DNA from 2 places in the Marinomonas posidonica IVIA-Po-181 genome. Region 1 is predicted to be linked to the other one. Evidence: riboswitches for the same ligand, from Rfam matches in the RefSeq annotation. Region 1 holds a riboswitch; the other holds the start of a gene.

Region 1 (5,726 bases):
TAAACTTTCTGCGGCCGTCCCATGCTTAGGGTCTGCTCGAAACCTAACCTCGACAAATACATAGGTTTGTTGATCGAGAAAAATCAGGTCTATTTCGCCTGTTCGGCAATAGAAATTACGCTCTACAAAGGTTAATCCTTTACGGCACAAAAAAGCTTCGGCTTCTTGCTCTGCTTTTTGTCCATTATTCTTCGCTGTTATTTTCTTTACTTTGAAAAAACTGCTTACTGCGCGCATAAACCAAATTCCCTCTTCGGTAGGTCATTATCTCAGGTCGCTTATGAAAAACGCCTTTATCATCCATGGTGATAATGCCTGTATTGGCAGAAATTTTAGTACTTTTTAACAAGGCAAACAGCTGGTATTTGTTTGCCAATAAATAAGAGTCTGCTCCCATTGCTTGTAGTCGACGTAAAATATTTGACCCTGGGTTAGCGGGTAAGGCGCTAGCGGTTTTGTTGTCGGAAGATAAAGCAGGTAGCTCAGTAAATAAGATGCGCTCAATATCTTCTGCTTTACCATTTTTGTCAGGAGCACTGTCATTTAAGCTGCTTGTAGCTAGCATAGGAACAGAGTCAGCAAAATAGAAATCCAGCAAGGGGCGAATCTGTTTGGCGTCGTTTAGTTTGCCTACATAAAATACGTAATCTAAATCTTGTCTTGGTCGGGCGATGCTTTCAACCTTACTGCCGGTCCATTTTTCGATGGATTTTCGTCGTGATGTACTTTCATTAATGAGCAGTAACTTTTGAACCGCATTTTGACGTCCCTGTGGCGTATTCGCATAGGACTGAGTAGACGTAATGGTCACGTGCTCTTGTTGGGCCGCTTGGGTAAATTCATCATTTTGTTTCAGGGCCCAAGTATCTTGAGTACTTAATACAGCGGCTTTAGTGGCGCCTTCTTGTTTGGCAAAACTAATCAGTTCATGAATTTCATCTTCGGCGTTAAGAGAAAAATGGAACAAATTCTGAGCGGCTTCATTAAAGTCTAATTGATTTAGAGCAATCACAGGGTGCGGTAAGACAAGACGGCTGATCTTAGCAACATTATTCTTTTGAAGTGGCCCAATGATAATATCAGGCATCATTTCATTGGCGGCCTGTAAAGCACTGTTGATGTCATTAAACTGGTCCACATCAACGATATTAACCTGCGGACGTTTTTCTCTTTGATTGTAATAGGTGGCAAAAAAGCCGTCGACAATGGCTTGAGATGCGCGCTTTAATTTCCCAGTCATTGGTAGCATTAACACGACTTTTTCAGGTGCCATTTCTTCAACAGACGCCATGATTTGAAAGTCTTGTGGTGGGGAGATTGCGGCAGGGTGATTGGTGTTTTCTTGTTGCCATGTTTGATAGTTGGCTAATTGTTGTTCAATCGATAGAGACTGATCCCGCAAAATATTACTGATGGTTAACCAGCCATTCAAAATAGGTTGCTGTTCTTGATATAGGCTGTCAATTTCGTTTTGTGTCAGGTTTTGAACCGCGAGCCAAAGTTTTGCTTGATTGGATGCACCTTCATTCAGTGGCAGGCTATAGCTTAATGCCATTCTAAGTTTAACCGCTTCCGGCCAGTTGCTAAAATGCTCGAAAATGCTAGCGCGTGTTTCTTGAAGTGCATTTTGCTTGTCTGGATGACGAGCTATAGCAAGCTGTTCGGCATTATTGAGTAGATCAAATGCGTCTAAGGCATTATCTAACTGAGCATTGATGTTTGCTGCTAGTAAGAAAGCATCAAACTGGACAGATGAGTCTTTTCCTAAAACATTCTTTTCTAGGATTGAAATGGCTTGGATGAAATTGCCATCGTCATAGTTTTTCTGTGCCTGTTGTAGGGCATCGCGAATAGCTTGATCTGAGCTTGAGGTCTTTTTCGGCTGGTAAATGCTAGGTGGTAATGTGCGCTCTTGGGTAGCTGTATTTTGCTGTACTAATGTCGTGTTCTGCTGAGGCAAATTTAAATTCGCGGAATTACAGGCAGCCAGCAGAAAAGAGCAAAGGGTTAATGATATGATGCGGTAATTATTTAGGCTCATAATCTTAAAAATGACAAATGAAAGAGGCAACATGGTATCACATACTTCGGATGAAGTGAGAGGGTCGCTGTATATAGTTGCGACACCAATAGGCAATCTAGACGACTTCACCAAAAGAGCGGAACAGACTTTACGCAATGTAGACTATATCGCGGCTGAAGATACTCGACACACTCGTCGATTGTTGAATCATTTTGGCATTGAGGCCAAGCTCTTTTCCGTACACGACCACAATGAAAAAGACAAAGCTGAGTACGTCGCCAGTTTGTTGTCGGAAGGTAAAAACCTCGCGCTGGTATCCGATGCGGGTACTCCCTTAATTTCTGATCCAGGTTATCATTTGGTTTCAAGCTTAAGGGCATTGGGTCACAAGGTTGTACCGGTTCCTGGCTCATGTGCTGTGGTTGCGGCTTTGTGTGCTTCTGGCTTAGCAACGGACCAGTTTTTCTTCGCAGGTTTTGTGCCAGCTAAAAGTAAAGCACGTCGTGATGTATTTACTTCTTGGGCCAAGCAAGCAGGTACAGTCGTATTCTACGAATCAACTCACCGTATTTATGATTCCATTGGCGATCTTCAGGTTGTGTATGGTGATCAAGCCAATTTAGTGTTGGCTCGAGAAATTACCAAAACATTTGAAACCTTCTTATCTGGTTCTCCTAGTCAGGTTCTCCAGCAGTTTGATGAAGATGCTAACCAGATGAAAGGGGAGTTTGTGGTAATGTTGAATTTATCTCTGCCAGAAGAAGATGAATCACTGCAGGAGGCGCGCCGTGTTTTGACTTTGCTGCTAGAAGAATCCTTGCCTTTGAAGCAAGCAGCAGCGATTGCGGCTAAGTTCACTGGTGGGAAAAAGAATCAACTGTATAAATTGGCGTTAGAAATGCAGCAAGACTGAGTTTTGTTGCTTTGCGCAAGTGAATCTAACTCACTAGACTAAAAATACTGGGTTTACAGGGACGTTTGAATAAGTATACTCATGATTACTTGTCGGAGTGCCATTTGGCTGAGATCGCATAATTGAATGCGGGATCCGCAGAACCTGATCGGGTTGATACCCGCGTAGGAAACAAGAAAGTCATACTTTTTCTTATCTGCATCGAATGAACTCCTGTTTTGTTGAATTGTTTTCGATGCAGCCAGTCACTCGTCTATTTCAATTCTATCATTTCAGGATTCCATGTTTGCCTAGTCTGATGTCTAAATCAGTTTATTAGGATAAACAGCACCCCAGACAAGCAATTCTCACGTTATTAAAAAGGGAAATGCTCATGTCTAGTCACAACAACAAAAAACCAAACAAGCTGTCACGCGAAGCGTCTCGTTTGGCAGCAAAAGCTTTTATCGAGTCACTTCAAGCCACGCCTTTTCCAGCTTCGGAACGTATTTATCTAAAGGGTAAGCAGGATGGTGTACGTGTGCCAATGCGTAAAATCAATCTCACGGACACGCCGATTGGTTCGGATTCTGCCAAGTTAACCTTTGAACCAAACGAAGCCATCTTTGTATACGATTGTTCCGGACCTTACGGTGATCCACAGGAAAAAATTGATGTTCATCAAGGGATCAATCCACAGCGAGCCAATTGGATTGAAGAGCGTAATGATACAGAAACGCTCTCAGTAGTCAGTTCAAGCTTTACTCAATCTCGATTAGACGATGGTAAGTTAGATGAATTGCGGTTCCAGTATTTACCCAAAATACGCCGTGCTAAGTCTGCTCAATGTGTCACTCAAATGCACTATGCCAAAAAGGGAATAATAACCCCTGAGATGGAATACATTGCGATTCGTGAAAATCAAAACTTGCAGGCCATCAAGAGTGAGTTGCTTTTAAAACAGCATCCTGGTCATAGTTTTGGGGCCAACCTGCAAGATAGGATTACACCGGAATTTGTGCGAGATGAAGTGGCAAAAGGTCGTGCCATTATTCCAAATAATATTAACCACCCAGAATCTGAACCGATGATCATAGGCCGCAATTTCCTGGTCAAGGTGAATGCCAATATTGGTAATTCGGCGGTCACGTCTTCCATTGAAGAAGAAGTGGAAAAACTGGTTTGGTCGACTCGTTGGGGGGCGGATACTGTAATGGATTTGTCCACGGGGAAAAACATACACGAAACCCGTGAATGGATTCTACGAAATTCACCTGTCCCTATTGGTACTGTGCCGATTTATCAAGCGTTGGAAAAAGTCGATGGCGTTGCTGAAAATCTAAACTGGGAGGTATTTCGTGACACCTTGATTGAACAGGCGGAGCAAGGTGTGGACTACTTCACGATCCACGCTGGCGTTTTGTTGCGTTATGTCCCGCTTACCGCGAAGCGTTTGACCGGCATTGTGTCTCGCGGCGGTTCTATTATGGCCAAATGGTGTTTGGCTCATCATACGGAAAGTTTTTTGTATGAACGCTTCCGTGATATTTGTGACATCTGTGCGGCATACGATGTGGCGCTGTCATTGGGGGACGGGTTACGCCCGGGCTCTATTATGGACGCGAATGATGAAGCACAAATGTCAGAATTGAGAACCCTAGGCGAATTAACAAAGGTGGCTTGGGAGTACGATGTACAAGTCATGATTGAAGGGCCAGGGCATGTTCCGATGCAATTAATTGAGCAGAATATGACTGAGCAATTAGAGCATTGTCATGAAGCGCCTTTTTATACTTTAGGGCCGTTAACACAAGACATCGCACCGGGTTATGACCATATTACGTCTGGTATTGGTGCGGCTCAGATCGGTTGGTATGGCTGTGCTATGTTGTGTTATGTGACGCCGAAAGAGCATTTAGGTTTGCCGAATAAGGAAGATGTAAAGCAAGGCTTGATCACCTATAAAATTGCCGCTCATGCAGCGGATCTTGCCAAGGGGCATCCAGGTGCGCAAATTCGAGATAATGCTCTTTCTAAGGCTCGTTTTGAATTTCGCTGGGAAGATCAATTCAATTTGTCCCTTGACCCAGAAACAGCCCGTACCTATCACGATGAAACCTTGCCTCAAGCGTCTGGTAAAGTGGCGCATTTCTGCTCTATGTGTGGACCGAAATTCTGCTCGATGAAGATTACTCAAGAAGTTCGTGACTATGCGGCTGGGTTAGAGGCGAATGGAATTGATTTAGTCGCTATTGAGGAGGATAACCCGATTGCCGGCATGCAAAAAATGTCTGAACAATTTCGTGATTTAGGCAGTGATGTGTATTTGACGACGGATAAGTTTGATTCAAATCTATTGGCCAGATCGTCAAAAAATGAGGCGTCAGCGGCAAGCAAAACGGTTTTGACAACAGATCTTGAAACAGGGCACCCTTAAATAGGAGGTGAGATAATGTCAAAACCTCCTGTTATTTGGTGTGTTGGCGGGTCTGACTCGTCGGCACATGCAGGATTGCAAGCCGACTTACGAACCGGGCAAGACCTAGGATGCCATATGCAATCGATCGTGACCTGTGTCACGGCTCAAAACTCCAAAGTCGTTGAATTGGTTGAGCCAGTCAGTGTGGCGATGTTTGATGCACAGTGGCAGGTCCTGTTGGATGATGTTTATCCTCAAGCCATTAAGGTGAGTTTGTTACCTAATCATGAGTTGGTTGTCGCGTGCAGTAAGTGGTTAGAAAAAATAAAACGACAACGCCCAGAGATTAACATTGTGTTTGATCCTGTCATGGCGGCCAGCAGTGAGACTGG
Region 2 (5,726 bases), 1.3 Mb from region 1:
TTACAGCAGATCAGCTTGAAACCATCATGTTTCAACGTACACATTCCAAAAATTTTGGCGTATTAGCCCCGGAAGCACTCCTACAACAGATCAAGTTGGCTCAAGTAAATGGCGAAAAAGTGGTGTTCACCAATGGTTGTTTCGATATCTTGCATCCAGGTCATGTAGCATACATGAAACAGGCAAAAGCACTTGGTGATCGTCTGGTTGTTGCTGTGAATACAGATGCCTCTGTCAAACGTTTAAAGGGGGAAAAACGCCCCATTAACAGTTTAGAGCACCGAATGGCTGTACTCGAGGCCGTTGGAGCGATTGATTGGGTGACTTGGTTTGATGAGAATACCCCCAAAAATATCATCGAGCTTTTATCCCCCGATGTTTTGGTTAAAGGAGGAGATTACTCCATTGATACAATTGTGGGTGCCGAGCATGTCTTGTCAAACGGGGGAGAAGTGAAAGTACTTACTTTTCTAGATGGCTATTCAACAACGTCCATAATCGATAAAGCGAATTTGTGAATGCAAAAAGAGCAAGCAATAGAAGTGAAAGAGCAGACGGTGACAACCACAGGTTTTAGTACTTATCTGAGGTTATTGGGCTACGTTAGAGCCTCGTGGGTCTATATGATGCTCAGTGTGATTGGTTTTATTCTGTATGCAGGAATGGAGCCTGCTCTTGCTGCTTTGTTAAAGCATATTGTAGATACCGTTTCAGAAGGTAAGGTACTTGAGAATAGACTTGTTATTCCTCTAGCAATCTTGGCCATTTTTATTGCCCGTGGTATTGGTACTTTTTTAGGCGGCTACTTTATGGCGCAAGTTGCGAATAAGGTTGTTTTTGACCTGAGAACCAGCATGTTCAATAAAATGGTCAAAATGTCTTCTAGTTACTATCACTCTATTCCAACAGGACGTCTACTGGCTAAACTAACTTATGATACCGAACAGGTAATTGGAGCTGTTACTCAGGCAATTCGAGTTGTTTTAAGAGAAGGTTTTACCGTTGTTGGCCTGTTGGGTTATATGATCTACATGAATTGGAAGCTGACCTTACTCTTCTTGCTAGTGGTTCCTCTGATTGGGTTGATTGTGTCTTATGCGTCAAAGCGTTTTCGTCGTTTAAGTAAGCGTATTCAAAATGCCATGGGCGGCGTAACCGATGTGGCGTCAGAAGCCATTAAAGGTCATGAGGTTGTTAAGATCTTCGGGGGCAGTGAGTATGAGGTCGAACGTTTCCGTCAAGCGGCGCAAGAGAATCGTCGTTCTCAATTGAAAATGGAAAAAACTCGCTCTCTAAATATTCCAATTGTGCAATTTATCTTGGCATTTGCCATGGCTACTTTGATTTGGTTTGCGCTCAGTCCGGATTTGAGTCAGCACATGACGCCAGGGGACTTCATCGCGTTCTTGACCGCTGCTGGCATGTTGGGTAAGCCGATTCGTCAATTAACCGATGTGAACAGTGTTTTACAAAAAGGCATTGCAGCTTCGCAAAGCATTTTTGAATTTTTGGATATGTCGGTTGAACCTGATGATGGCAAAATTCTCGCACAATCCTTAAAGGGTGATATTGAATGGAAAGACATGTCTTTCTCTTACCCAAATGCAGATAAGCAGGCTCTTAAGAAGATTACGTTATCCTTGCCCGCAGGGAAAACCCTAGCATTGGTCGGCCGCTCTGGGAGTGGTAAGTCGACTATGGCCAATTTGATTCCACGTTTTTATAACTTGGATGAAGGTGAGTTAAACATTGATGGCGTTTCCATTTCAGATTATCAATTAGATTCTCTAAGAACCAGCATTGCTTTGGTGAACCAGCAGGTTGTTTTATTTAATGGCACCATACGTGAAAACATTGCTTACGGACATTTGCGTGATGCCAGTGATGAGCAAGTGATTGAGGCGGCAAAAGCGGCCAATGCATGGGGCTTCATTCAAGAGCTGGATCAAGGTTTGGAGACTATGGTTGGTGAGAATGGTGTCTTGCTTTCCGGTGGTCAACGCCAGCGAATCGCCATCGCACGAGCCATTTTGAAAAATGCGCCTATTCTTATCCTGGACGAAGCAACTTCGGCACTGGATACAGAGTCTGAGCGAGCCATTCAAATGGCCTTGGATGGATTGATGGAAAACCGTACCACGATTGCCATCGCTCACAGACTCTCGACCATTGAAAATGCTGATATTATTGCGGTGGTTGATCATGGTGAAATCATTGAGCAAGGTTCTCATACTGAACTATTGGCGATGAATGGCGCTTATGCTCAGTTACATAACCAGCAATTCAGTGAGACGGCTGACTAATATGTGGTTGTATCGTTTCCTTCTGGCTTTACTGACTCCTATCATCTGCTTGAAGGTTCGACGTTTTAAAAAAAATTATCCAGCCTATCGAGCCAAAGAAGCCTTTGGTCGTTGGGGAAAGGTGGAAGCGGACTTGTGGATTCATTGTGCTTCCGTCGGAGAGGTGTTGGCCGCTCGACCCCTTGTGACACAGTGGCGAAAAAAATACCCGAATCAAACCTTATTAGTAACCACCATGACACCAACTGGTGCGGCGCAAGTAGCACAGGTGTTTCCATTTGCTTTGCATCGTTATTTGCCGATGGATTGGCGTTTGGCGGTGAGACTAGCATTGCGTCATTTAACCTGTCCTCGATTGTTAATCATTGAAACCGAGCTATGGCCAAACTTGCTTGAACAAGCTAAATCACAGGGGCTGCGTATTAGCATTGTGAATGCCCGAATGAGTGAACGTTCGTATCAGCGTTATCAAAAGTTCTCAGCTATTTCTCGTCACCTTTTTACTTTGCCTGATCAGTTTCTAGCCCATGCGCAAGCAGATGCTCAGCGCTTTAAGGGGCTAGGAGCGAAAAAAGTTTATGTCACCGGTAGTATTAAATTTGATTTGAACGTACCAGAGGAAGTAATGCAGCATCAGTGGCGCGATGACTTTGATAAAGACTTTGTCTGGGTTGCAGCCAGTACACATCAAGGTGAAGATGAGCTTATGTTGCAAACACATCAAGCTTTGTTAGAGAAGCAGCCGAAAGCATTGTTGATCCTTGTGCCGCGACACCCAGAGCGTTTCGAGTCTGTGTTTGCTTTGGCGCAAGCTTCATTTTCTCGTGTAGGGTTGCGAAGCCAAGTGGCTTTCAATAAGTGGTCTGAATACGATGTGATCATTGGCGATTCAATGGGAGAGCTGATGCAGTATTATCAAACTGCGGATTTGGCTTTCGTGGGTGGCAGTTTGGTGAAGCGAGGTGGACATAATCCAGTTGAACCTGCGTTATTAGCTAAAGCGATCATTGTGGGCCCTCATGTGTTTAATTTCAAAGACATTACGGATCAGCTCCTACTAGAAAAAGGAGCATTGCAGTGCCAAGACGAAACGCAATTAACAGAGTTTGTGTTGGCGTTAGCGTCACAAGCCTCACAACGTTTACGGATAGGCCAATCGGCGCAGCGTTTTGCAGAAAAAAGCCAAGGTGCCGTGACTAGGGTTTTGAATGAAATAGACTTTCATTAGGGGACTCTTTACAATAATTGCTCATTATCTCATGGGGTGCTTGGTTGATAAAAAACCAAAGCTGAGAAGCGAAGGCTCGCTAACCCATTGAACCTGATCCAGATTATGCTGGCGTAGGAATTGAGATAGCAAGTCTGTCAATCATACCTTGCCGTTTCACCTATACGCCGCTCACTTATTATTAGGAGCGACACCTTGAAAACACTTTCTTTTCGTACTTATTCTAGTATTGCTTTGGCCACCTTTACGCTGTCTTTTTCTGCTCTTTCGTCAGCGGCTCAAACACTTAATGTTTATACCTATGATTCCTTTGCATCCGACTGGGGGCCTGGTCCGAAGATTAAAGAAAACTTCGAGAAGCTGTGTGACTGTGAGGTTAACTTTGTCGCTTTGGATTCTTCCGTTGGTATTCTGTCTCGTGTGCAATTAGAGGGGAAATCTTCATCTGCTGATGTGTTATTAGGTCTGGATTTGAACTTGATGGAGGCCGCTAAAAAAACAGGCTTGTTGGCTGAGCATGGGGTTGATACCTCAGTGGTAAATCTGGAGGGGGGGTGGTCTGATAAAGACTTTGTTCCTTTTGATCATGGGCATTTCGCGTTTATTTACAATGCGGAAACACTAGAGAACCCTCCCAAAAGTTTGGCGGACATTGTTGAAAACCAAGAATTAAAAGTCATCTATCAAGACCCTAGAACTAGTACGCCAGGTTTGGGGTTATTGCTTTGGATGAAGTCAGTGTATGGTGAGAAAGCAGCGTCTGCATGGTCTACTTTAGCCTCTCATACGGTAACGGTGACTAAGGGCTGGTCTGATGCGTATGGTTTATTTTTGAAAGGTGAGGCCGATTTGGTGTTGAGTTATACCACCTCACCTGCTTATCACATAGAGGCGGAAGGTGAGACCAAATACCAAGCGGTTGAAACGACAGAAGGTCGTTATCCTCAAGTTGAAGTGGCGGCGATGATGAAATCGGCACCGAATAAAGTCTTAGCAGAGCGTTTTATGTCATTCATTTTGACACACGACTTTCAGTCGACGATTGCTACAGGCAATTGGATGTTACCTGTGGTTGATCTTGATCAGCCTTTACCAGAGGCTTTTGCAGCGGCGATGAAGCCAGTGACTAGCTTGATGTTACCGGCGGACCAAGTGGCCGAGGAGCGTAAGGCCTGGGTGAATGAATGGTTGAATGCGACCACTGAATAAGCTGAATTAGTTTGAATCGATTGATTGGAATATCAAGCCTGCTTCCCGCGATGTTGGGGGTGGGCTTGTTTGTTTGTATTGGTGTTTTTAGCTTGATGGCTTTATTACGCTACAGCGATGTGGCTGAGTGGTCGTCCTTTTTGTCTCAGCCTTATCTGTGGCGTTTGATTCGCTTTTCTTTATGGCAAGCTTTATTAAGCAGTTTGCTTAGTCTTGTTATTGCTGTGCCAGTGGCGTCCTGCTTATTTCATCGTTCTTTTTGGGGGCGATCTTTTTTGTTGCAGTTATTTTCCGTGTCTATGGTGGTGCCTAGCATTGTTGCCATTCTAGGGATCGTTGTGGTGTATGGTCGAACGGGTTGGTTGGCACAGATTTCTGGTATTGAGCTTCCATTATATGGTTTGACCGGTATTTTGTTGGCGCACGTATTTTTTAATATGCCATTGGCGGTTAGGTTGCTATTACAGGTCTATGCTTTAATTCCAACTGGTCAGTGGCGTCAAGCTTACCAGTTAGGTTTTGATCGATGGTCTGCTTTTCGTTTTATAGAATGGAGTTACTTACGCAAAGCTTTACCTGGCGCATTTGTATTGATTTTTATGCTTTGTTTTTCCAGTTTTGCTGTGGTGCTCAGCTTAGGAGGTGGTCCTAAGTCGAGCACCCTTGAGGTAGCCATATATCAAGCATTAAGGTTTGACTTTGATTTGAATAAAGCCAGCTTTTTAGCACTATTACAGGTGCTGATTTGTACAGTGATTGCCCTTTTTGTGTACAAGCTGGCGCCTGTGAATCATCAGGACTCAAGTTTGTTAGCGCAATCCCGTTTTTCTATTCGAGATTCCTATGGTGCCAAAGCCTTAGATGTGATCGCATTTCTGTGTGTATTGGTATTTGTGTTGCCGCCTTTTATTGCCATTTTGGATCCGATGTTTTCCACGCAATTCCTTCAAACACTTAGCTCCTTGAGGCTTTGGCAGGCGGTTTTA

Evidence for each region. A riboswitch is a leader RNA that binds a small molecule or an ion and turns the genes downstream of it on or off. The one in region 1 is predicted to bind thiamine pyrophosphate.
Region 2: another riboswitch for thiamine pyrophosphate. It lies ahead of thiB (thiamine ABC transporter substrate binding subunit); the one in region 1 lies ahead of thiC (phosphomethylpyrimidine synthase ThiC).

What each region holds. Positions count from the first base shown of each region.
Region 1 covers NC_015559.1:2,128,024-2,133,749, reverse strand. Annotated here, with positions in the region: gene MAR181_RS09985 (YraN family protein) at 1-237, opposite strand, end outside; gene MAR181_RS09980 (penicillin-binding protein activator) at 185-2,074, opposite strand; gene rsmI (16S rRNA (cytidine(1402)-2'-O)-methyltransferase) at 2,073-2,936, shown strand; TPP riboswitch at 3,020-3,124, shown strand; gene thiC (phosphomethylpyrimidine synthase ThiC) at 3,310-5,352, shown strand; gene thiE (thiamine phosphate synthase) at 5,368-5,726, shown strand, end outside.
Region 2 covers NC_015559.1:864,472-870,197, forward strand. Annotated here, with positions in the region: gene hldE (bifunctional D-glycero-beta-D-manno-heptose-7-phosphate kinase/D-glycero-beta-D-manno-heptose 1-phosphate adenylyltransferase HldE) at 1-518, shown strand, start outside; gene msbA (lipid A export permease/ATP-binding protein MsbA) at 519-2,303, shown strand; gene MAR181_RS04000 (3-deoxy-D-manno-octulosonic acid transferase) at 2,305-3,531, shown strand; TPP riboswitch at 3,554-3,669, shown strand; gene thiB (thiamine ABC transporter substrate binding subunit) at 3,727-4,740, shown strand; gene thiP (thiamine/thiamine pyrophosphate ABC transporter permease) at 4,752-5,726, shown strand, end outside.